One region of the Adlercreutzia aquisgranensis genome, then DNA from elsewhere that is predicted to be linked to it. Evidence: predicted binding sites of a transcription regulator. Region 1 holds the regulator's gene; the other holds the start of a gene.
What was found. The regulator HrcA, encoded in region 1, represses chaperone genes, less so after heat shock. The targets are predictions, from matches to a motif close to TNTTAGCANNCNNNNNNNNNGNNTGCTAANA.
Positions count from the first base shown of each region.

Region 2: a site for HrcA is predicted at 3,477-3,507, ahead of htpG (molecular chaperone HtpG). Genes of this name have one in related genera too.

Region 1 is NZ_CALPDA010000010.1:43,579-54,537, forward strand. It holds gene rnhB (ribonuclease HII) at 1-280, shown strand, start outside; gene NFR41_RS07310 (YraN family protein) at 558-1,145, shown strand; gene NFR41_RS07315 (YifB family Mg chelatase-like AAA ATPase) at 1,154-2,728, shown strand; gene dprA (DNA-processing protein DprA) at 2,725-3,663, shown strand; gene hrcA (heat-inducible transcriptional repressor HrcA) at 3,925-4,941, shown strand; gene dnaJ (molecular chaperone DnaJ) at 5,014-6,153, shown strand; gene NFR41_RS07335 (RsmE family RNA methyltransferase) at 6,156-6,953, shown strand; gene NFR41_RS07340 (MiaB/RimO family radical SAM methylthiotransferase) at 6,950-8,224, shown strand; gene rfbB (dTDP-glucose 4,6-dehydratase) at 8,277-9,329, shown strand; gene NFR41_RS07350 (hypothetical protein) at 9,569-10,447, shown strand; gene NFR41_RS10510 (PspC-like choline-binding domain-containing protein) at 10,567-10,959, shown strand, end outside.
Region 2 is NZ_CALPDA010000003.1:94,863-105,821, reverse strand. It holds gene NFR41_RS02560 (helix-turn-helix transcriptional regulator) at 1-177, shown strand, start outside; gene NFR41_RS02555 (nitrilase-related carbon-nitrogen hydrolase) at 182-1,015, opposite strand; gene htpG (molecular chaperone HtpG) at 1,305-3,248, opposite strand; gene NFR41_RS02545 (O-acetylhomoserine aminocarboxypropyltransferase/cysteine synthase family protein) at 3,780-5,072, shown strand; gene metA (homoserine O-acetyltransferase MetA) at 5,102-6,016, shown strand; gene NFR41_RS02535 (DEAD/DEAH box helicase) at 6,431-8,053, shown strand; gene NFR41_RS10485 (transglutaminase domain-containing protein) at 8,195-10,959, shown strand, end outside.

The DNA.
Region 1 (10,959 bases):
GCTGGTGGACGGCAACCCCCTGGGAATCGATTCCCGGGAGCGCAACGTCGTGAAAGGCGACGGCAAGTGCGCCAGCATCGCCGCGGCCTCCATCGTGGCGAAAGTGGAGCGCGACAGGCTCATGGAGCGCTACGACGAGCTGTACCCCGAGTACGGCTTCGCGTCGAACAAGGGCTACGGCAGCGCGGCTCATGAGCAGGCTATACGCGATTTCGGCCTGTCCCCGGTGCATCGGGCGTCCTTCTGCTCGAGGATTCTGCAGCTCACCTTGTTCGGATAGCCGTCTTCGGCCGGGTGCCGTTTCGGAAGGTGGCCTCCGATGCCGCATGGCTTTCGTGGGAGCGCTTGCTTGATTCCGCAAGATTTCGGATAGAACCGGTGAACGCGCGCGCAAGACCCATCGTCGGATGGTGCGACGGCCTCGCATGACCCGGTTCCCTTGCGCTGCGGTGCTCTGGAGCGTTTCGCGTGCCGCCAGCGGGCCTTCCGTGTCATCGTTTCGCCTCAACGGGGCATCTAGACTGACGTCATCTCGACCAACGGAAAGGGGTGGCGCTATGAGGGAGGCGTTGCAAGAGAGGGAATCGGCGGATTTGACCGAACGCTGCGACTGCGTTTCGGGGCTCGTCGTCGATGGGTGCGGATTCGCGGACGGCGGGCCGCGAATCGAGGGCGCCTTCGGTTCGGAAGGCGAGCCTATGTGGGGAGAGGACGGGGGGTGGGCGCCGCACGAGCCGGCTCCGAGGGCCGCTGCGAAGCGCAAGCGCAAGCGCAAGTCGGAAGCGCTCGACGTGGGGCGGGAAGGGGAGTTCGTGGCCGCGTGCTTTCTGACGCGTCGCGGCTACGACATCATCCATCGCAACTGGAAGTGCAAGGCCGGCGAGGCGGACATCATAGCCCGCGACAACGAGACGCTTGTGTTCGTGGAGGTGAAGAGTCGCCGCGACTGCGACAAGGGCATGCCTGCGGAGGCGGTGACCCGCGAGAAGCGGGAGCGTTACGAGCGCATAGCCGCAAGCTATCTGGCCGTAACCGACGTGCTCGACGTGCGAGTGCGGTTCGACATCGTGAGCATTCTGATCATACCGCCTGACCGCGCCCTGGTGCGTCACAATATTGACGCCTTCGGCCGGGACGTGTTCTGATGGACGCCATGGCGCAGATCGACCGGGAGAGCGGGTGCGTGCACTTCATCGAGGCAGGAGCCGAGGCGGCCTCGCTTGCCTGCCAGGCCGGCGCGAGCGCCACCCGTCTCGGCCGGTGCCAGGTGCATGCGGCAACGTTGCGCGGGGTGGAGGCCGTGCCCGTGGACGTGGAGGTTTCCATCACCACGGGCATTCCCGGGTTCTCCATCGTGGGCATGGCCGACGCCTCAGTCCAGGAATCCCGCGAGCGGGTGAAGTCCGCCTTGAAGGCATGCGGGTTCTCGATGCCCGGCTCGCGCATCGTCGTGAACCTGGCGCCCAGTTCGCTGCGCAAGACCGGCGCGGGTTTCGACCTGCCCATCGCGGCGGGCATCCTGGTGGCCAGCGGTCAGGTGCGCCCCGAGGTCCTGCGGGGGAAGCTCTTCGTGGGGGAGCTGTCGCTGGAGGGGTTCGTGCGACCGGTGGCCGGCTTGCTCGCCTATGCGCTGTGCGCGCGCAAGCGGGAGCTTGGGCTGGCGAGCGCCCCCTCAGGCGAGGTAAGGGCTATCGAGGGGGTCGAATGGGCGGCGGTGGACACCTTGGGCGATTTCAGGGCGGGACGTTTCCGTCGACTTGAAGCGGCGCGGCCGCCAGCGGCGTCGTCGTCGGTTGATTTCCGCGATATCGAAGGGCACGATGCGGCGAAGCGGGCGCTGCAGATAGCGGCGGCGGGCAACCACGGCATCCTTATGATGGGTCCTCCCGGATCGGGGAAGACCATGCTCGCCTCGCGGCTCCCCACGATCTTGCCGCCCCTGACCCAGGCGGAGGCGCTCGAGAGCGCCGTCGTGCACTCGGTGGCCGGTGAGGACGTCGATCCGATCCTGGCCGGGATACGCCCCTTCCGCAAGCCCCACCATTCCGCATCGCTGCCGGGCCTGGTGGGGGGAGGGTCGCCCCCGCGGCCGGGGGAGATATCGCTTGCCCATAACGGGGTGCTGTTCCTAGACGAGCTTCCAGAGTTCCAGCCCTCTGTGCTGCAGGGCATTCGCCAGCCGCTGGAGTCGGGGCGCATGGTGGTGACGCGGGCCGACGGCAGCATCGAGTTCCCCGCCCGGTTCATGCTGGTTGCTGCAGCGAACCCGTGCCCGTGCGGCTTCTTCGGCGACGAGGAACGGCCGTGTCGCTGCACGGTGCCCCAGATCCGCAAGTACCAAGGGCGCATAGGCGGCCCGGTCCTCGACCGCATCGACCTACATGTGGACGTCAGGCGCATTCCCGCCGCAAGCGTGCTGGCGACGGGCAGCGGGACCGACTCGGCGACGCTTCGCGAAGGGGTGCTGCGCGCCCGGGAGTTTGCAGCGTGGCGCGCGTCGGCCGGGGCGGTCCGCACACCGCAGGAGGTGGTGGCTTCGTGCCGCCTCGGTCAGGAGGAGGAGCGCTTCCTGACCGAGGCCGCCTCCCGGCTTTCCATGAGCGGCAGGGCGCTTATCCGCACGGCGGCGCTGGCGAGGACCATTGCGGATATGGAGGAGCGCGAGGCGGTGGATCGGGCGCACTTGAGCGAGGCTTTGGGGTTTCGGGTGAGAGGGGAAGTGCTATGAGCGTCGAGCAGGATTTCGTGATGGGACCGCGAACGGTGGTGGAGCGCGACTGCCCGTGGTTTCCCGAGTCGCTGAAGCAGGTGCCGAAGCCGCCCCGCGTGCTCTATGTGCTGGGCGATCCTTCGGCGCTGCGGGAGGGGCTTGCCGTAGTGGGAGCTCGCAAGGCGACGCCCTACGGCACCGGATGCGCCCGCAGGTTCGCCGCCATCGCTGCCCGCAAGGGGGTGTCGATCCTTTCGGGGGGAGCGCGGGGCTGCGATGCGGCCGCCCATGAGGCCGCCCTGGCGGAGGGCGGCGTGACGGTAGCGTTTCTGGGAGGCGGCTGCGATAGGCTCTACCCGCCCGAGCACAAGGACCTGTTCCAGCGCATCGTGGACGGGGGAGGGGCGCTCGTGTCCGAGTATCCGTGGGCCATGCCGCCGTTGCCCTACATGTTTCGGGAGCGCAATCGGCTTATCGCGGGGCTTGCGAAGGCGACGCTCATAGTGGAGGCTGGGTTGCCTTCCGGGACGTTTTCCACGGCCGACGAGGCGCTTTCGGCCAACCGCGACGTCTGGGCGGTACCCGGAGCCATCACCGCACGGACCAGCAGCGGGGCCAACCGGCTCATACGGCAGGGTGCGGTGCCCATCGTGGACGACGATTCCTTCGAGGACGAGCTGATGGCGACCTTCGGATGCCTCAAGACGCCGCCGCAGCGGGCGCCAGGCGGCGGTACTCCGTCCGGCTTCCTGTCCGAGGAGGGCCGCCGACTTGTCGCGCTTGTCCAGGGCCAGCCTATGGGCTTGGATGCGCTGCTGGACCGCGGAGCGCGGCTATGCCCCGAAGGCGATGCGCGGGCGTGGGTGTTCTCGCAGCTTGCCCAAGCCGAGCTCGCAGGCGTCATCAGGCGCTTCCCCGACGGAACCTACGGCCCGGACGGGCAGGCCGCCTAGCGGCAAGGCGGCAACGGCGACAAGGGGACGTCCGTTTGCGGCGCGTGGCAGGGGCGCGACGGGGGCGTCCTCTTGGCATGTTTTGGCGTGGTGCCTGCGGCTCGGCCGTTCGGGCGCGTCATGGCGAGCGGGCCGCCCTATTGTGATGCTTGCGTTGAAAGGGCGCCGCTGATTAGCACTCTCGGCTATCGGCTGCTAAAATGGCCGTTCGAGCGTAGTGCGAACCGATACCTGCAACGCGATTGAGAGGAGGGCGCGCCAATGCTTTCGGACCGGCGGCAGAGAGTTCTTGCGGCTCTTATCGAGGAGTACGTCGCCCGCGCTCTTCCCGTGGGCTCTCGCACGCTGACCGAGCGCTACCAGCTGGGCGTGAGTCCCGCGACGGTCCGCAACGAGCTGTCGGTGCTCGAAGACGGCGGCTACATCGTGCAGCCCCATACCTCCGCCGGGCGCGTGCCGACCGATGCGGGGTACCGGGCGTTCGTGGACGGCTTGCTGGCCGAGCAGGCCGACGGCTCCCAGGACGAGCGCTGCCGCCTTGTCGCCGAGGAGCTGCGCCGAAGCGCCGGAGAGCTTGACGAGCTGATCGACCAGACCTCGTCGGCCCTCATGCGCCTGACCGACTGCTTGTCGGTGGTGCTGGCGCCCTCGGTGCAGCGCATGCGCATCAAGCAGCTGTCGCTGGTGTCGCTTTCGCCCCGTCAGGCCATCATCGTGGTGGTGACGGAAGAGGGTCGCGTGGCGAACCGCCATATCGAGTTCGCCGAGGACGTGGATCCGGAAAGCCTCGCCGAGGTGCAGCGCTTGCTCGGCGATGTGTTCGGCGGCCGCTCGTCCGAGGAGATAGAGCACGGGCTGTCCCGCAGCATGGCCGAGGCTTTCCGCGACCCGCTCGTGCGCGCGGTCATGGACGAGGTCATGCTGTGCTTGCAGGAGAGCCGCATAAGCCGAGCGCACCACAGCGGCCTTTCGGCCCTGATGGTGCAGCCGGAGTTCAGCCACACCGATGCGCTTCTGCCGGTGATGCAAGTGCTCGAGGACGAGACGGTGCTGCTGCACATCCTGGACGACGCCGTATCCTGCGCTGCGGGGGTGCCGAGCGTTCGCATCGGCCGCGAGAACGGCAATGCGGGGCTTTCCGGCGTCTCCGTGGTGGCGAGCCGTTACGGAAAGGGGCCCTCGGCGGGAGTGGTTGCCGTCATCGGGCCTACGCGGATGGATTACTCCCGAACCATAAGCGCGGTGCGCATGGCCGCCGACGCGCTCGACGAGGCGTAGGGCGCAGGTTCGGACGGGGCACGCTCTTCGGGATGGGCCCGAAACTGTTGGGAAGAAGGGAACAGGCTGGTCATGGCGAGAGATCTGTACGAGGTGCTGGGGGTCGAGCGCACCGCGACCGAGGACGAGATCAAGAAGGCGTTCCGGCGTCGTGCGCGGGAGCTGCATCCCGACGTGAACAAGGCCGAGGACGCCGAGGACAAGTTCAAAGAGCTCAACGAGGCCTACGACGTTCTCTCCGACCCCAAGAAGCGCAGCGCCTACGATCGCTTCGGTACCGTGCCGGGTGCTTCCTCCGGCCCCGGCGGCTACGGCGGGGGCTACGTGGACTTCGACGACCTGTTCGGCGGCGGTTTCGGCATGGGCGATTTGTTCAGCTCGTTCTTCGGGGGCTCGGCGAGCGCAGCCCGCGCCCAGCAGCGCCGCGAAGGGCGCGACATGGCGGTGGGCCTGCGGCTGACCCTGGAGGAAGTGGCCGCCGGCGTGAACAAGGAGATCGTCTACGACCGGCTGGCCCCGTGCCCCGATTGCGGCGGCAGCGGCGTGGCCGAGGGCGGCAGCGAGGTGACCTGCCCGGACTGCAACGGAACGGGTCGCGTGGTCACGGTGCAGCGAACCTTCCTGGGTGACATGCAGACGGCGGTTCCCTGCCAGAAGTGCGGCGGCACCGGGCGCACCATCGACAACCCTTGCCCCGAGTGCGAGGGCCAAGGGCGCGTCCCCGACCGTCAGCGGGTGACGGTGGAGGTGCCTGCGGGCATCCGCGACGGCCAGCAGCTGCGGCTTTCGGGCTTCGGCGAGGCCGGGCTGCGCGGCAGCAGGGCGGGCGACCTCATAGTCACGTGCCGCATCCAGCCCAACGAGTACTTCGAGCGCGACGGCGACAACCTGCACGCGCGGGCGAACGTGTCCATGACCCAGGCTGCCTTGGGCGCGGAGATCGAGCTCGACGGCATCATGGAGGACGAGAAGGTGGTCGTGCGCATTCCCGAAGGGTGCCAGAACGAGCAGGTGGTCCGCGTCAAGGGGTTCGGCATGCCGCGCTTCAGGAGCGACGCCCGCGGGGACATGTACGTGCACGTCAACGTCGTCATCCCCAAGAAGCTTTCGAAGAGACAGCGCGAGCTTCTGGAGCACTTCGCCGAGGAGATGGGCGAAGAGGTCGACCAGCCGCGCGGCGCCTGGCAGAAGCTCAAGGACATTTTCGAGTAGCCATGGCCCTTCCGCAGTTCTTCCTGGAAAACCAAGTGCTCGACGCGGAGGAATCCCCGGTGTTCCCGCTGCGCCTGAGCGACGACGACCTGCACCATGCCCGCGTCCTGCGCCTGGAGCGGGGACAGCATGTGGCCGTGGTCGACGCCGCAAGCGACTACTTCGAATGCGAGGTCGCCTCTTTCGACGCCGACGGGCTTCTGGTCTCCATCTCGCTGCGCGGGGACGTTGGCGAGGACGGCCCGAGCGTGATGCTGGTGCAGGGGCTTGCCAAAGGCGACAAGATGGACACGGTGGTGCGCCACGGCACCGAGGTGGGCGTGGACGTGTTCGTGCCCCTTGCCTGCGAGCGGTCCGTGGTGAAGCTGGACGCGAAGAAGGCTGCGGCCCGGGCCGAGCGCTGGCGCTCCATCGCCCGTTCGGCCGCCATGCAGTCGGGCAGGCGCCACGTGCCGGAGGTGTCCGAGCCCGTAGGCCTTGACGGGGCATGCGAGCTTTTGCGCAACGCCACCGCCGTCATCGTGTGCTACGAGGAGGCGGACGGCTCCCAGAGCATCACGCGGGCGCTTTCCTCGGCGCTGACCAAGCTGCGCATGCCGGCGGAGGACGCGCGGGTGGCCGTGGTGGTGGGTCCGGAAGGAGGGCTCACAAGCCGCGAGGTGCAGTGTCTGTTGGACTGCAATCCCAGGGCGTACTCCTGCACGCTGGGGCCTTCCATCCTGCGCACCGAAACCGCCGGCGTCGTCGCCCCGGCCCTGGTGCTGCACGATCTGCGCAATCTCTCCGGGGGCCTTTCGTGAGGTATGCGGTAGTCAATTTGGGCTGCAAGGTGAACCGGGTGGAGTCCGACTCCTTCGAACGGGCGCTTTCGGCCGCAGGCGCCGTCCCCGGGTCGTTGGAGGCGGCGGACCTGGTGGTGGTGAACACCTGCGCAGTGACGGCCGAGGCGGAGAAGAAGACCCGCAAAACCGTGCGCCGGGCGGTGCGCGCCTCAAAGGGCGCGGTGCTGGTGACCGGCTGCTCCGCGGTGCTTCACGAGGACGTGTACCGGGCTATGGGGCAGCGCGTGTCCGTGGTGGCGAAGGGACAGGTTGAAGCCGAGGTCTCCCGCATCGCGCGCGAGCTGGCCGAAGCCAGCCGCGACGTGGGCGACGTCGTCTCCGACGGCGCCTTCGCCGAGAAGCCTGCTCCCCAGGTGGCGGGCGACTTCGCGCAGCGGGCGCGGGTGGGGGTGAAGGTGCAGGACGGCTGCGACAACGCCTGCTCCTACTGCGTCATCCATGTGGCCCGCGGGCCGGCCTGCAGCGTGCCGGCGGATACGGTAGAAGCCGATTGCCGCCGCCTGATGGAAGCGGGGGTGCGCGAGATCGTGCTCACGGGCATCAACCTGGGCACCTACCGGCAGCAGTCGGAATCCGGCGCGCTTGGCCTGCACGATTTGCTGGAGAGGCTCCTGGCCCTGGCCGACGCGCTGCCTGTGCCCGAGGACGGCGCCCCGGCGTGCAGGTTTCGGCTCTCAAGCATAGAGCCGGGCGACCTGTCGGATGCACTGGTGGCGCTCGTGGCCCGCCAGGACGGCCGCATCTGCCGCCATCTGCACCTTCCGCTGCAGGCCGGCTCGTCGAAGGTGCTGGCGGAGATGAACCGTTCCTACACCGCCGAGGAGTACCTGCAGGTGGTGCGCTCCACTCGCGAGGCCGTTCCGCAGTTATCGCTTACCACCGACATCATCGTTGGTTTTCCGGGCGAGACCGAGACCGACTTCCAGCAGACGATGGACCTCGCCCGCGCCTGCCGCTTCTCGCGCATCCACGTGTTCCCCTACTCGCGGCGGGAAGGGACCCCGGCGGCGGAGCGGGCCGACCAGGTGGACGAGGCCGTGAAGGCCGATCGCGCCCGCCGCCTGCGCGCCCTGGCCGCCGAGCTGTCGGCTGCCGACCGTGCCGAGCGCGCGGGCGCGCGGGAATGGGCCCTTGTTGAGGTGCCCGGCGAGGCCATGACCGAGAGCTATCACGGAGTTTCTGCGCCCGAAGGGTCCCAGGTTGGCCAACTGGTGCGGGTAACCTTATAATCGACGGCAACGCAAGACGATCGAGACGTCAGAGAGCAGGTTCGGCAATATCATGAAAAACGTGCTGGTCACCGGCGGCGCCGGCTTCATCGGGTCCAACTTCGTCCACGTGGCCTTGGAGCGCACCGATTGGAACATCGTCAACCTCGACGCGCTCACCTATGCCGGCAACCTGGAGAACCTGTCTGACGTCGCAGACAACCCCCGCTACCGATTCGTGAAGGGCGACATCTGCGACCGAGCCCTGGTGGAATCCCTCTTCGCCGATTACGACATCGACGGCGTGGTGCACTTCGCCGCCGAGTCCCATGTGGATCGCTCCATCGAGGACCCCGACGTGTTCCTGAACACCAACGTCCACGGCACCCAGGTGCTGCTGGATGCGGCTCTTCATGCGTGGCGCGACGAGCCCGACAACAAGCACTGCCGAAGCTTCCGGCCCGGCGCCAAGTTCGTGCACGTGTCCACCGACGAGGTCTACGGTACCCTCACGCCGGACGCCCCGCGCTTCACCGAGCAGAACCCCCTGGCGCCCAACAGCCCGTACTCCGCCAGCAAGGCCTCGAGCGATCTGTACGTGCGTGCCTACCGCGAGACCTTCGGGCTTCCGGTGAACATCACCCGCTGTTCGAACAACTACGGGCCCTACCAGTTCCCCGAAAAGCTCATTCCGCTCATGATCAACAACACGCTGGCCGACAAGGACCTGCCCGTCTACGGCGACGGCATGCAGATCCGCGACTGGCTGTACGTGGAAGACCACTGCACCGGCATCCTGGCCGTGGCCGAGCGCGGCTTCGAGGGGCAGGTGTACAACATCGGCGGCAACAACGAGAAGGCCAACATCCAGATCGTGCGTATCATCCTGGAGGCCCTGGGCAAGCCCGAGAGCCTGATCAAGCACGTGACCGACCGCCCCGGCCACGACCGTCGCTACGCTATCGACAACTCCAAGATCACAAGCGAGTTGGGCTGGGCCCCGGAGCACGCCTTCGAGGAAGGCATCCAGAAGACCATCCAGTGGTACCTGGATCATCCGGAATGGGTCGAGAGCGTCACCTCCGGCGCCTACCGCGACTACTACGAGAAGATGTATCGGGGGTAAGAAAGATCCTCGCGCCGTTTCGGTAGGCCGATTGAATTTCGAACCTCAAGCGTTGGGCATAATCCTGCCGCGTTGCCGTTGCCTTCTCTGCAGGTCCATCAAGTAACAGAATTCCTACGGTTCGGGAATCGCCGTTGTCTTCCTGTCGCTTTCTTCGAAAGAATGCTTCAATCGAAGATAAGCTGCGGACTCAGCTTTGTATTGCTTCGATAAGGCTGAAACTGGGGAAGGGGGACGAAATGGGGCGAACGGGTATAAGGCGGAGTTTTGCTGCTGCGACAGGGGCTCTTCTTGTCGCGACTGTTCTGGTGTGCGTTCCTGTGGTAGCCTACGCTGCGCAAGCTGAGACGTCGAGAACGGATGCGGACGCTGTTGCCAAGGTGGTTCTAGCATATCTGGGAGACAATCCCGATGTCGATTCGAACGAGATAAGCGTTGGAGAGTCAAGCGTCGTCGTGACTGACGAGATGGACGAGGTTTCAATAGACGGACAGGAGTTAGCTACCAGATCGTGGCCAGTGTATGCACAAGGCGATCTGGTTGCGTTCGTTTACGCGGTGGATTCGGAGGCCGGATCGTCCTACACCCTTTCCTCTGCTTTGGCATCGCGGCTAGCGCCATACGTCGAGGAAGGGTCTGCGGTCGCGATAGTGGAAGATGGCGAAGAGACCGTTTGCGTTGATGATGCGACGGGTAAAGCCGTCGTGGTGGATGCTCGCGCTGAAGAGGCACGATTCTGCGATGCGGAAGATGCGAGAATCGATGTCGGGGTGCGTGCGCCGTCCGATGCGAATTCAATCGCGAGTCTGGAGATTTCGGAGGACGCAGGCTTTTCGATGGAAGGCGGCGCCGTAGCGGGGGTAGACGATGCTTTCGAGGTGGCCCTTGCATCTACTTCCGTTTCCGAAAGCAGGGCTCTCTATGTGAAACAATACCACCAGGGCAGTGATCCTATCTGTTGGGCGGCGGCCGCATACCAGGGCGGGCATTATTTGACGGGTCAGGATGTGGGAGCGGTTCAGGATCTCGCAGTTAATGCAGCGGGAAGCCTGAGGGGCGATACGGGGTATACGGAGACAATCGAGGCGTTGAGGTACTTTTTTATCAGGGGTCGCTGACCTGGGTACAAGGTTCGTCCTGGGGTTCCGATATGAGCGACGACGAAACCAGACGATGGATAAAGACAGGGATACCTTTTATCATCCGTTCTTATGCAAGCAATGGGGATGGACATTCGGTGACCGCCGACGGATATATCCTCTATGCCGACGGTACCATGTCGATAAGAATAGTGAACCCGGGTCCTCCGTCGGACTACATCGTTTACGCCTTCAGCTCTGGCGGCCGCGGAACCTACCATTTTGATTATCCGAATTCGGCGGGGAAGACATTTACATGGAAGTCAACGATTGTCTGCGATGGATGGCAGAAAAGACTCGGTCTTTCGAAGTGGAGTTGGATCAATTTCGATGGCAGCTATGAGCGGGGCTGGTTCTCCAAAAACGGAAATTGGTACTGGTTCGACTCCAGCGGCTACATGGTGGCTAACAACTGGGTGAAGCTCGACGGCAAGTGGTATCACCTGGGGGCGTCAGGCGCCATGGACACCGGCTGGTACAAGTCGTCGAGC
Region 2 (10,959 bases), on a different contig from region 1:
CGCCTCACCCCGCGCGAAACCGAAATCGTGGCGCTGGTGGCCCAAGGCAGAAACGGCCCCGCCATCATGGCCGAGCTGTTCATAGCCGAGGGCACCCTGAAAGCCCACATGAGCCACATCTACGAGAAATGCGGCGTGGCCAACCGCCGCGAGCTGAAGGAGCTGCTGGAAGGCTAGGGGCCTACAGCAGCACGTCCTCGTAGAGCTCGGGACGACGGTCGCGCAGGTAGGGGCTGGTCACGCGGTTCTTCTCCACGTCGCCCAGGTCGATTTCGGCATACAGGATGGCCTCGCCGGGCTCCTGCAGCTCGTCGATGATGCCGCCGCGAGGATTACATACCAGCGTGTGCCCCGGCATGACCAGGCCCTGCTCCTCGCCGTAGCGATTCACCGCCGCCAGAAACACCGAGTTCTCCAGCGCACGGCACGGCGCGTTGATATGCCACACGTCCATGTCCTCGGCGCACCAGGCGCTCGGGCACACGATGAGGTCGGCCCCGCGAAGCGTGAGGGTGCGCGCCACCTCCGGAAATCCCATGTCGTAGCAGATCATGACCCCCACCTTGCCGAAGTCGGTCTGGAACACCAGCGAATCGTCGCCGCCGCGGAAGTAGAAGCGTTCGAGGGCCCACAGGTGCTGCTTGTCGTAGGTGGCGATGAGGTTGCCTTGGCGGTCGATGACCACGCTGCTGTTGAACGGCACGCCCGTAAGCCCGTGGAACAGCGCGATGCCCGCCACCACGTACACGCCCGCTTCCGCCGCCGCCTTGCGCAGCGCCGTGACCGACGGGCCGTCCTCCGGCTCGGTGAGCTCGTTGATGTGCGGGCCGATGACGTTGAGCTGGTAGCCGGTGTTGAACAGCTCGGGGAACACCACCAAATCGGCGCCCTTCGCCCCTGCCTCGGCGATAAGCTCGCAAGCATGGGCCACGTTGCGCTCGATGGGTTCCACCGACTCGCACAGCTCGCCGCCGAACTGCACCAGCGCCAATTTCACTTTACCGAGTTCGGCCATAGTAGTTCCCTTCTCCTTAAGGCAGGCCCGCCTTGGCGACGTCGCCCGGCCAGCATGCCCACTTCCCGAAGCATTATAGCGGAACGGCCGCCGTACCCGCAGGCGGCGCACGAGGATTGACGCAAGTAGACGGTTGTGCGCTGCACAACCGGCATGTCGTGCATGCCCCACACACAGCTCTGACCTGGTATTTTATTGCATAACACCAGGTCAGAAGCTTTAGCACAAGTTGACGGTTGTGCGGTGTTTCCCCCGGCCCGCGCCGTCTGCCGCGGCGGCCGGCGCACTGCTACATCAGCTGCGTCACCGCATTGGCGAAGGCCACCGGGTCGTCGATGGGCATGCCCTCGATGAGCAGCGCCTGGTTGTACAGCAGATCGGCGTACAGGCGCACCTTGTCGGCATCGCCCGCCTCCTGGGCGGCGGCCAGCTTGGCGAACACCGGATGCGCCGCGTTGAGCTCCAGCACCCGCTGGCTTCTCATGCCGGCCGCATCGGGCATCTGCGCCATGATGCGCTCCATCTCCAGCGACAGCGGCCCCTCGGCGGTGATGCAGGCGGGCGCCTCGTCGGGCTGGGTCAAACGCGCGCTCACGGTCACGCGCTCCACTTCCCCGCCCAAGTCGTCCTTCATGGCGGCGAACAGGCTCTCGTGAGCCTTGGCCGTCTCGGCCGCCGCAGCCTTCTCATCGTCGCTGGCCAGGGCCAAATCTCCCGATGCCACGTTCTTCAGCTCGCGGGCATCGTCGCCCTCGCCGTAGGTCATCATGGCCTGGAAGCAGAACTCGTCCACGTCCTTGGTGCACAGCAGCACGTCGTAGCCGCGGGACAGCACGCTTTGCACCACGGGCAGCTTCCGCAACCGCTCCACGCTGTCGCCGCAAGCATAGTAGATGACCTTCGGATCGGCGGGCGCCGCTTCCACGTACTCGGCGAAGGTCACCAGCTTCTCCTGCTTGGCCGAGTAGAACATGAGCAGATCGGCCAGCTCGCCTTTCAGCATGCCGTAGCTGTTGTAGATGCCGAACTCCAGCCCACGCCCGAAGTTGTCGAAGAAGCGCTCGTACTCCTCGCGGTCGTTTTCCAGCATCTTCTTCAGCTCGGCGGTCACCTTCTTCTCGATGCGACGGGCGATGGCGCGCAGCTGGCTGTTGTGCTGCAGCGTCTCGCGGGAGATGTTCAGCGTCAGGTCCTGGGAATCCACCACGCCGCGCACGAAGTTATAGTAGTCGGGCAGCAGTTCCTCGCACTTCTCCATGATCAGCACGTTCGAGCTGTACAGGGCCAGGCCTTTTTTGTAGTCCTTGCTGTACAGGTCGTAGGGGGCGCGGCTGGGGATGAACAGCAGCGCATCGTAGGACAGCGCGCCTTCCGCGTGCACGGTGAAGGTGCAGGCCGGGTCGGAGAAGTCGTGGAAGTCGGACTTGTAGAACTCGTTGTACTCCTCTTGCGACACGTCGGTTCCGCGGCGCTTCCAGATGGGGATCATGGAGTTGATGGTGTCAAACTCGGTGTAGGTCTCGTACTCCGGCTGCAGCTCCACGGCGTCGCCCTCGGCGGCTTCGGCGTCGTCGGCGGGACGGGCCACCTCGCGAGTCTTGGTGACTTCCATCATGACCGGGTAGCGCACGTAGTTGCTGTAGCGTTTGATGAGGTTGCGCAGGCCGTATTCCGTGGCGAACTCGTCGTAGCTCTCCTCATCGGTGTTGTCCTTCAGCGTGAGGATAACGTCGGTGCCGTGCTCGCTGCGCTCGGCGGCCGTGATGGTGTAGCCGTCGACACCGTTGCTCTCCCAGGCCCAAGTCTCGTCGTGCCCGTAGGCGCGGGAGACTACGCGCACCTTGCTCGCCACCATGAACGCGGAGTAGAAGCCTACGCCGAACTGGCCGATGATGTCCACATCGCCGCCCTGGGCCTCGGAGTTGTCCGACTTGAAGGCCAGCGAGTCGGAATGGGCGATGGTGCCCAGGTTCAGGTCCAGCTGCTCTTTGGTCATGCCGATGCCGTTGTCGGAGACGGTGACCGTGCGGCTGTCCTGGTCCGAGGACACCACGATGCGCAAATCGGCGCGGTTGAGCTGGATGTCCTTGTCGGTGAGGCTGGCGAAGTACAGCTTGTCCACCGCGTCCGACGCGTTGGAGATGAGCTCGCGCAGGAAGATCTCGCGGTTGGTGTAGATGGAGTTGATCATGAGGTCGAGCAACTTCTTGCTCTCGGTTTTGAACTTCTTCATGGGCGCTTCTGTCCTTTCGCTCGGTGACGCTTCGGCGAGACGCTGCCGCTCGGGCGCTCCTTGCGTGCCGCCCCGCAAGCTGCGACGGGCCACGTCGAGCCTCGCCGCAGGTCGCAGCGTCACGCCACCAATCGCCGCAGGCAACAGCGCAACCCTGGCGGTCCGCAGCACGTCATCAGCACGGCCTTACGCGCAGGAGCGTACGGAGTGCACAATGCAGAGCGCGCCGATTAGCAGTCTCGCCTTGAGAGTGCTAATCCGTGATTGTAGTAGTCTGCGGGTGGCTGTCAACCAAACGCCCCCATATGTTCACAAAAGGATGCCCGCGCCCAAGCATTCGGACAGCCGACTTCTGGCACAGGTGAGGCGCGACGTGCGGTGCGGCTGCAACGCGTCGGGATTCTCGCGGGCAGCGCTGCCTCCGCCGCCATTGCCGCTATAATAGGCGGACGTTTGCAGGAGCCAGCCTCCGGATTCGGCAGCCGCCGGCCTGCAAGCAGCATGACAAGGCGAAACAGAAAGGCATGCCCCATGGCCGAGCTTCAGTGCAGCACCATCGACACCACGTGCGTCCAAGGCGGATGGCGCCCCGGCGACGGAGACCCGCGCCAGGTGCCCATCTACCAGAACACCACCTGGAAGTACGATTCGTCCGAGCACATGGGCCGCCTGTTCGACCTAGAGGAGTCCGGCTACTTCTACACGCGGCTGCAGAATCCCACCAACGACGCCGTGGCCGCCAAGATCGCCGCGCTCGAAGGAGGCACCGCGGCCATGCTCACCAGCTCCGGCCAGGCGGCGAACTTCTTCGCGGTGTTCAACATCGCCGGCTGCGGAGACCACGTGGTGGCAAGCTCGGCCATCTACGGCGGCACCTTCAACCTGCTGGCCCACACCCTTCGCCGCATGGGCATCGCCGTCACCTTCGTCGACCCGCACTGCACCCGCGAGCAGTTGGACGCCGCCTTCCAGCCCAACACGAAATGCGTCTTCGGCGAGACCATCGCCAACCCGGCGCTAGCGGTGCTCGACATCCGGAAGTTCGCCGATGCTGCCCACGGCCACGGGGTTCCGCTCATCGTGGACAACACGTTCCCCACGCCGGTGCTGTGCCGCCCCATCGAGTTCGGCGCCGACATCGTCACCCACTCCACCACCAAGTACATGGACGGCCACGGCGCATCCGTGGGCGGCGCCATCGTGGATTCGGGCCGCTTCGACTGGGCAGCCCACGCCGACAAGTTCCCGGGGCTCACCACCCCCGACGCCACCTACCACGGCGTGAACTACGTGGAGCGCTTCGGCAAGGAAGGCGCCTACATCACCAAGGCGACGGCCCAGCTCATGCGCGATCTGGGTTCCATCCAATCACCGCAGAACGCCTTCCTTGTGAACCTGGGGCTTGAGAGCCTGCACCTGCGCATGGCTCGTCACGCGGAAAACGGCCTGGCCGTGGCGCAGTTTTTGTCCGAGCACCCGAAGGTTGCCTGGGTGCGGCACCCCTCGCTGCCCGGCGACGCGGAGTTCGCGCTGGCCCAGGAGTACCTGCCCGACGGCAGCTGCGGCGTGGTGAGCTTCGGCGTGGCCGGGGGTCGCGCGGCGGCCGAGGCGTTCATGGCGAAGCTGCAGCTGGCCCAGATCGCCACCCATGTGGCCGACGCGCGCACCTGCGTGCTGCATCCGGCGGCGTCCACCCACAGGCAGATGACCGACGACGAGCTGGCGGCCGCGGGCATCGGAGCCGACCTGGTGCGCCTGTCCTGCGGCATCGAGAACGCCCGGGACATCATCGCCGACCTGGACCAGGCCCTGGCCGCCATCTAGCCCCGCGCCGCCTGCCGTAAGGAGAACCCGTGCCCATCCGCATCCCCAACCAGCTGCCCGCCACCACCGAGCTTGAGGCCGAGAACATCTTCGTCATGACGGAGATGCGCGCCATCCACCAGGACATCCGTCCGCTGCGGCTGCTCATCTTGAACCTCATGCCCACCAAGATCACCACTGAGACGCAGCTCTTGCGGAAACTCTCGAACACGCCGCTGCAGGTAGAGGTTGAGTTCCTGCAAACCATCAGCCACGACGCGAAGAACGTGGCCGCCGAGCACCTCGAGACCTTCTACACCACCTTCGAAGAGGTGCGCAGCCGGCGCTTCGACGGGCTCATCATCACCGGCGCGCCCGTGGAGCTGCTCGACTTCGAGTCGGTGGACTACTGGAACGAGCTGGCCGAGATCATGGAGTGGTCGCGCACGAACGTCCACTCCACGCTGCACATCTGCTGGGGCGCGCAGGCCGGCATCTACTACCATTACGGCGTGAGCAAGCACGAGCTGCCGCAGAAGCTGTCGGGCGTGTTTCGGCACGAGGTGGTGAAGCGCACTTCCCCGCTGGTGCGCGGGTTCGACGACGCGTTCTGGGCGCCGCATTCCCGCTACACCGAGGTGCTGGCCTGCGACATCGAGGCCCACCCGGACCTGGAATTGATCGCCGTCTCGGAAGAGGCCGGGGTCTACATCGCGAAATCGCGCGACTCGAAGCACTTCTTCGTGTTCGGCCACCCCGAGTACGACCGCGCGACGCTGGCCGGCGAATACGAGCGCGACCTGGCCCGCGGCCTGAATCCGGCCGTGCCCGCCCACTACTTCCCCGACGACGACCCCACCCGCCAGCCCGTGGCCAACTGGCGCAGCCACGCCCAGCTGCTCTACACCAACTGGTTGAACTACTACGTCTACCAGACCACGCCCTACAATATCGACGAGATTTAGCGCAGGGCAGGCGCCGACTCCCGCCCGTCCCCGGAGCCACGGACGCCCCGGGCACACGAGCGCCCGGAATCGTGCATACCGAGCAGGTTGGTACGCTTTTTCGCGCGAACCTGCCCGCTATGCACGATTCCGAACCGCGCGGTTGGGGAAGGAACGCGGCCCCATGCGGTTAGAGGAAGGGGCACGGCCCCATGCGGCTGGGAAAGGGGCGCTGCTCTTGGCGATTGGGGGGCAGACGCACCGCCCTACGCAGTTGAACCGCCTAACATGCTTGTTCTGCGCGGTTCCGGCATCCCGACCCAATCGGTCACCGAAACGGGGCATAATAGCTTGTTCACGTTCATTCGCTTTTCGCGAAGGCGCCCGCTGTAACCGATCGCAACGCCGTCGCCCTAGCCCTACAGAAGGAAAACCATGACCACGTTCAACGAACTCGGACTGCCCGAAAGCGCTCTGGCAGCCGTCGACAAGCTGGGCTACCTGGAGCCCACCCCCGTGCAGGAGCAATCCATCCCGCTGGTGCTGGAAGGGCGCGACGTCATCGCCGCCGCCAGCACGGGCACCGGCAAGACCGCCGCCTTCCTGCTGCCCGTGCTGGGCAAGCTTCCCAAGGTCAAGCGCGGGAAGCGAGCGCCGCGTGTGCTGGTGGTGAGCCCCACCCGCGAGCTGGCCATGCAGATCTCGCGCACGGCCATGCAGGTATCGCGCAAGACCGGCCACTTCGTCACCACGGTCTACGGCGGCAGCTCCTACAGCCCCCAGATCCAAGAGCTGCGCCGCGGCACCGACGTGCTCATCGCCACCCCCGGGCGCCTGAAGGACCTCATGGCCCGCGGCGTGGTGGACCTGTCGGAGATTCAGGTGCTGGTGCTCGACGAAGCCGACCGCATGCTTGACATGGGCTTTCTGCCGGACGTCACCACCATTGTAGAAGCTACGCCGAAAGAGCGCCAAACCCTGCTGTTCTCGGCCACCATCGACGAGTCCATTCAGAAGAACCTGGGCACGCTGCTTTCTAACCCGGCCATGGTGGAGATCGCCCGCAACGGCGAGACCGCCGCGACCGTGGCCCAGTACGCGCTGCCCATCCCCAATCACAAGAAACAGGAGCTGCTGGAAGCGGTGCTGGCAGAAAAGGGCCACGAGCGCGTCATCGTGTTCGCTCGCACGAAGGGCCGCACGGAAGACTGCGCCGAGGCCCTGAAGAAGGCTGGCTACCAGGCGGAATCCATCCACTCCGACAAATCCCAGGCCCAGCGGCGGCGCGCCCTTGAGGCGTTCCGGCGCGGCAAGGCGGACATCCTGGTGGCCACCGACGTGCTAGCCCGCGGTATCGACGTGCCCGAAGTGGACTACGTGGTGAACTTCGACCTGCCCGACATGGCCGAGGACTACGTGCACCGCATCGGCCGCACCGGACGCGCCGGCGAGGAGGGCTTCGCCATCTCCTTCGTCACCCGCGAGTCGGCCAAGACGCTGAAGGCCATCGAGAAGCTCATCCAGAAGGAAGTGGACTTCACCGAGCTGGAGAACTACCCCACCGACATGGCCGACCTGGAGAAGAAGGGCGGCAAGGGCAAGGGGCGCGGCGCGAAGGGCGCGGCGGGCATGAGCGAACGGCCGGTACGCAAGGGCCCGAAGGGGTCGAAGGGCCTCAAGGGCGCGAAGGGCCAGGCACGTCGCGGCATGGAGGAGCGGGGCGAGCGCGGGTCCAGGCCGGGACAGGGCAACCGCGCCGAACGGCGGGCGAAAGCCTTCGGCGAGGGCAAAGGGCGTAAGGCTAAGGGCGGCTTCGGCGGGCGCGACGAGGCTCGGGGCGGTCGCGGAGGCAGCGGGCCGAAACGCGACGGCGGCCGCAACAAGCACGGCGCCGACGACGAGCGGTCCCGCAACGCGCGCAACGCCGAGCAGCGCCTGCGCAAAGCAGCCAAGAAGAAGGCCGCAGGCGCCGCCGAGCACGGAACCGAGGGGCCGGGCAAGGCGCACCAGCGCCACGGAGCCCACGGCGGCTACGACTACTCCAAGTTCGCGAAGTAGCTTGGGCCGACCGTAGAAAAAAGCTGCCTTTTCCGCTAGAATAAGCGCTTCGCCAGACGGATGCGTCGCTTGCGCCGACATCGGGTTACGCGAGCGGCGCATCTGCGTATTGCACGAAGCTGACCAGCAGAAAGGGCTTCCATGCAGAAGACAACCGGCGCCCGGGCACTCTCCGTCCTCCTGGCTGCGGCCCTAGCCGCCACCCTCTGCCCGCTTCCCGCTTTCGCAACCGATGCCGCGCCATCAGGACTTGAGCCGCTGGCGGCGAACCAGGCGGCTGGCGATGCATCCGCGACACCTGCAGCATCTGCGGCATCTGCCGGCGGTTTCGCGACGGCCGAAGAGGCGATTCGGGCCGCGCAGTCCCTTGAGACCGACGGCGCCACGACCGTCCTCGTGGGGTTCGACCCGCTGTTCCCCGAAGACGGCTACACCGTAAGCATCTCGCCCGACGCGGCCGCAAGCAGCCTTGACGGCGCCGACAGCCCAGACGAGCCGGCAAGCGCCTATTCGCTGGGCATCGCTGCCGAGTCGACCACGCTGGGCGCCCTTCTGGATGCCGGCTGGGAAAGCGCGGCCCCAACCATCGACGTCACCTCCCTGGGGGCGCTGCCCGCCACCAACGAGCAGTTCAACGCACTGTTCCGCAGCTACATCGACCACATGCTGGACCGCCCTGGCCTCTTCAACGTGCGCACCTACCTAAACGCGGCGCTGAGCGCCGACCGCACGCAGATCGTGGCGCTCCTGCCCTCCTACATCACCACCGATGCTGACACCTTGGCCCAGATGCAGGCCGACTTCGACCTGAACGTTCAGCGGGCGCTGGCCTGCGTGGACGACTCCATGACCGACGAGTCGAAGGTGTACGCCCTGCACGACTGGCTGTGCAACCACGCCACCTACAACCGCGGCGCCGTGGCGCCCGACGCCGACCCGAACGACCCGGAAGCCGAGGACAGCGATGCGGCGAAGGCCTCCTACCCGTCGTTCACCGCCTACGGGTGCATGGTGGACGGTTTGGGCGTATGCCAGTCGTACATGTTCGCCCTGGCCTACCTGCTAGACCAGGCGGGAGTGGAGAACGCGCCTTTGCTGGTTACCTCCGAAAACCACGCATGGAACGCCGTCAATCTGGACGGATCGTGGTATCACGTGGATGCCACCTGGGACGACAACGACGACCCGGGCGCCGCCGGAAATCCGGACTACAGCTACTTCCTGAAAAGCGGCACCTGGTTCGCTTCGCCCGCTGCCGGCTACCACCCCCACAGCGGCTGGACCGACAGCGCCACCACCTACGGCTGGGATTCCTCCTTCACCGACGACAACCGCAACTTGGACGGCTACCAGTGGAAACGCTACGCCCCGCAGGGTAACAGACTGTGCGATTTCGTGAAGAGCAGCACCGCGGGAGATCTGGCGCTGGTGGTGAAGTACGACGCCCTTAAAGCCGGCGAAGACACCGATTTCTTCGCCCAGGGCTGGGGCGGCAAAGGCGACTACCTGTATTCGTTCCAGTCACCCATGCTTACGGACGGCCTGTCCGACTACCCCAACCTGGTGGACCCCACGAACGCCACCTTCAACAACGCCTATACCATGCAGGACGCAGGCTCTTTCCCCTTCGAGTTCACAGTATCGGGAACGTATCGGCTGCGCATCACGGTGCAGGACAACCTGTACGGCGACCGTCCGGTGAAAACGGCCTCGTCCAACCTTGTCTTAACGCTGAACAGCGCCGAAGCGCCTTCGGTCGCGAACCGCTGCGCCGCCATCGCCGCTCAATGCAACGCCAACCTGGGGGCGAACGCCACCGATTTCGATCGGGCGCTGTGGCTGCACGACTATCTCATAGACAATGCCGAGTACGACCTGCGGTTCGTCAACGCCGAAGGGGTTCTGGCCCGCGGTCTGGGCAATTGCGAAAGCTACCATGCCGCTTACTGCAACCTGCTGAAGGCGGTGGGCATAGAGACCGGCCGCATCGCCTCGGTGCCCGACAACCACGTATGGACCGCCGTGAGGCTGGATGGAAAATGGTACCAAGTAGACGTCACCTGGGACGATGAAAACGTCAAGGGGTTACCGGTAGACTTGCGCCACATCTATTTCGGCCTCACCGACGAACTGATGGCCCTAGCCCACCCTGGGCACACCCAGGCGGTAGCCGGCTACGAGTCCACATCGCTTGACGACAACTACTTCATTCGCACCGGCGCCATCGACCCCTTCGCAGACGAATTCGAAGCCGAGATCAACGAGCACCTGGCCAAAGGCGCCTCCTCGTTCTCTATCGAGGAGAAGATTCAGAACCACGCAGGCTGGCTGAGCGCCTACGACGGCGCCACCAAGAGCATCCTGGGCAACCTGATTGCCTACGAGCTGGGGCAACGTTCGTGGACCGCTACGCTGGGCGGTGTGCGGAAGAGCGTCGCGCTGAAAGTGACCTACACGAACAAGAGCAACGTCGCAACAGGGAAGAGCGGTGGCACCTTCGCCTTCACTGCTACTTACGCGGATGCGACCCATACGCACCGATGGGGCGCCTGGTCCACGACGACGGACGCCACCTGCACCGCAGCCGGGCAGCAGAAGCGCACCTGCAGCACCTGCGGCGCTAGCGAAACGCGAACCCTGGCGGCGCTTGGACACGGCTTCGGCGCCTGGGTGCGCGTGAAGGAGCCGACCACTCAGGCGCAAGGTCAGGACGCACGGACCTGCTCGCGCTGCGGGGCCAAGGAGACGCGGCCCGTGGCCAAGCTGCCCGCTCCCACCACCCCGGCCACTCCAACCGTCAAACCTGGGTGGTCGCTCGACTCGGGCGTTTGGCAATATCGCCACAGCGACGGCAGCCTGGCCAAGGGCGGCTGGGAGCGCATCAGCGGCACGTGGTACCTGTTCGA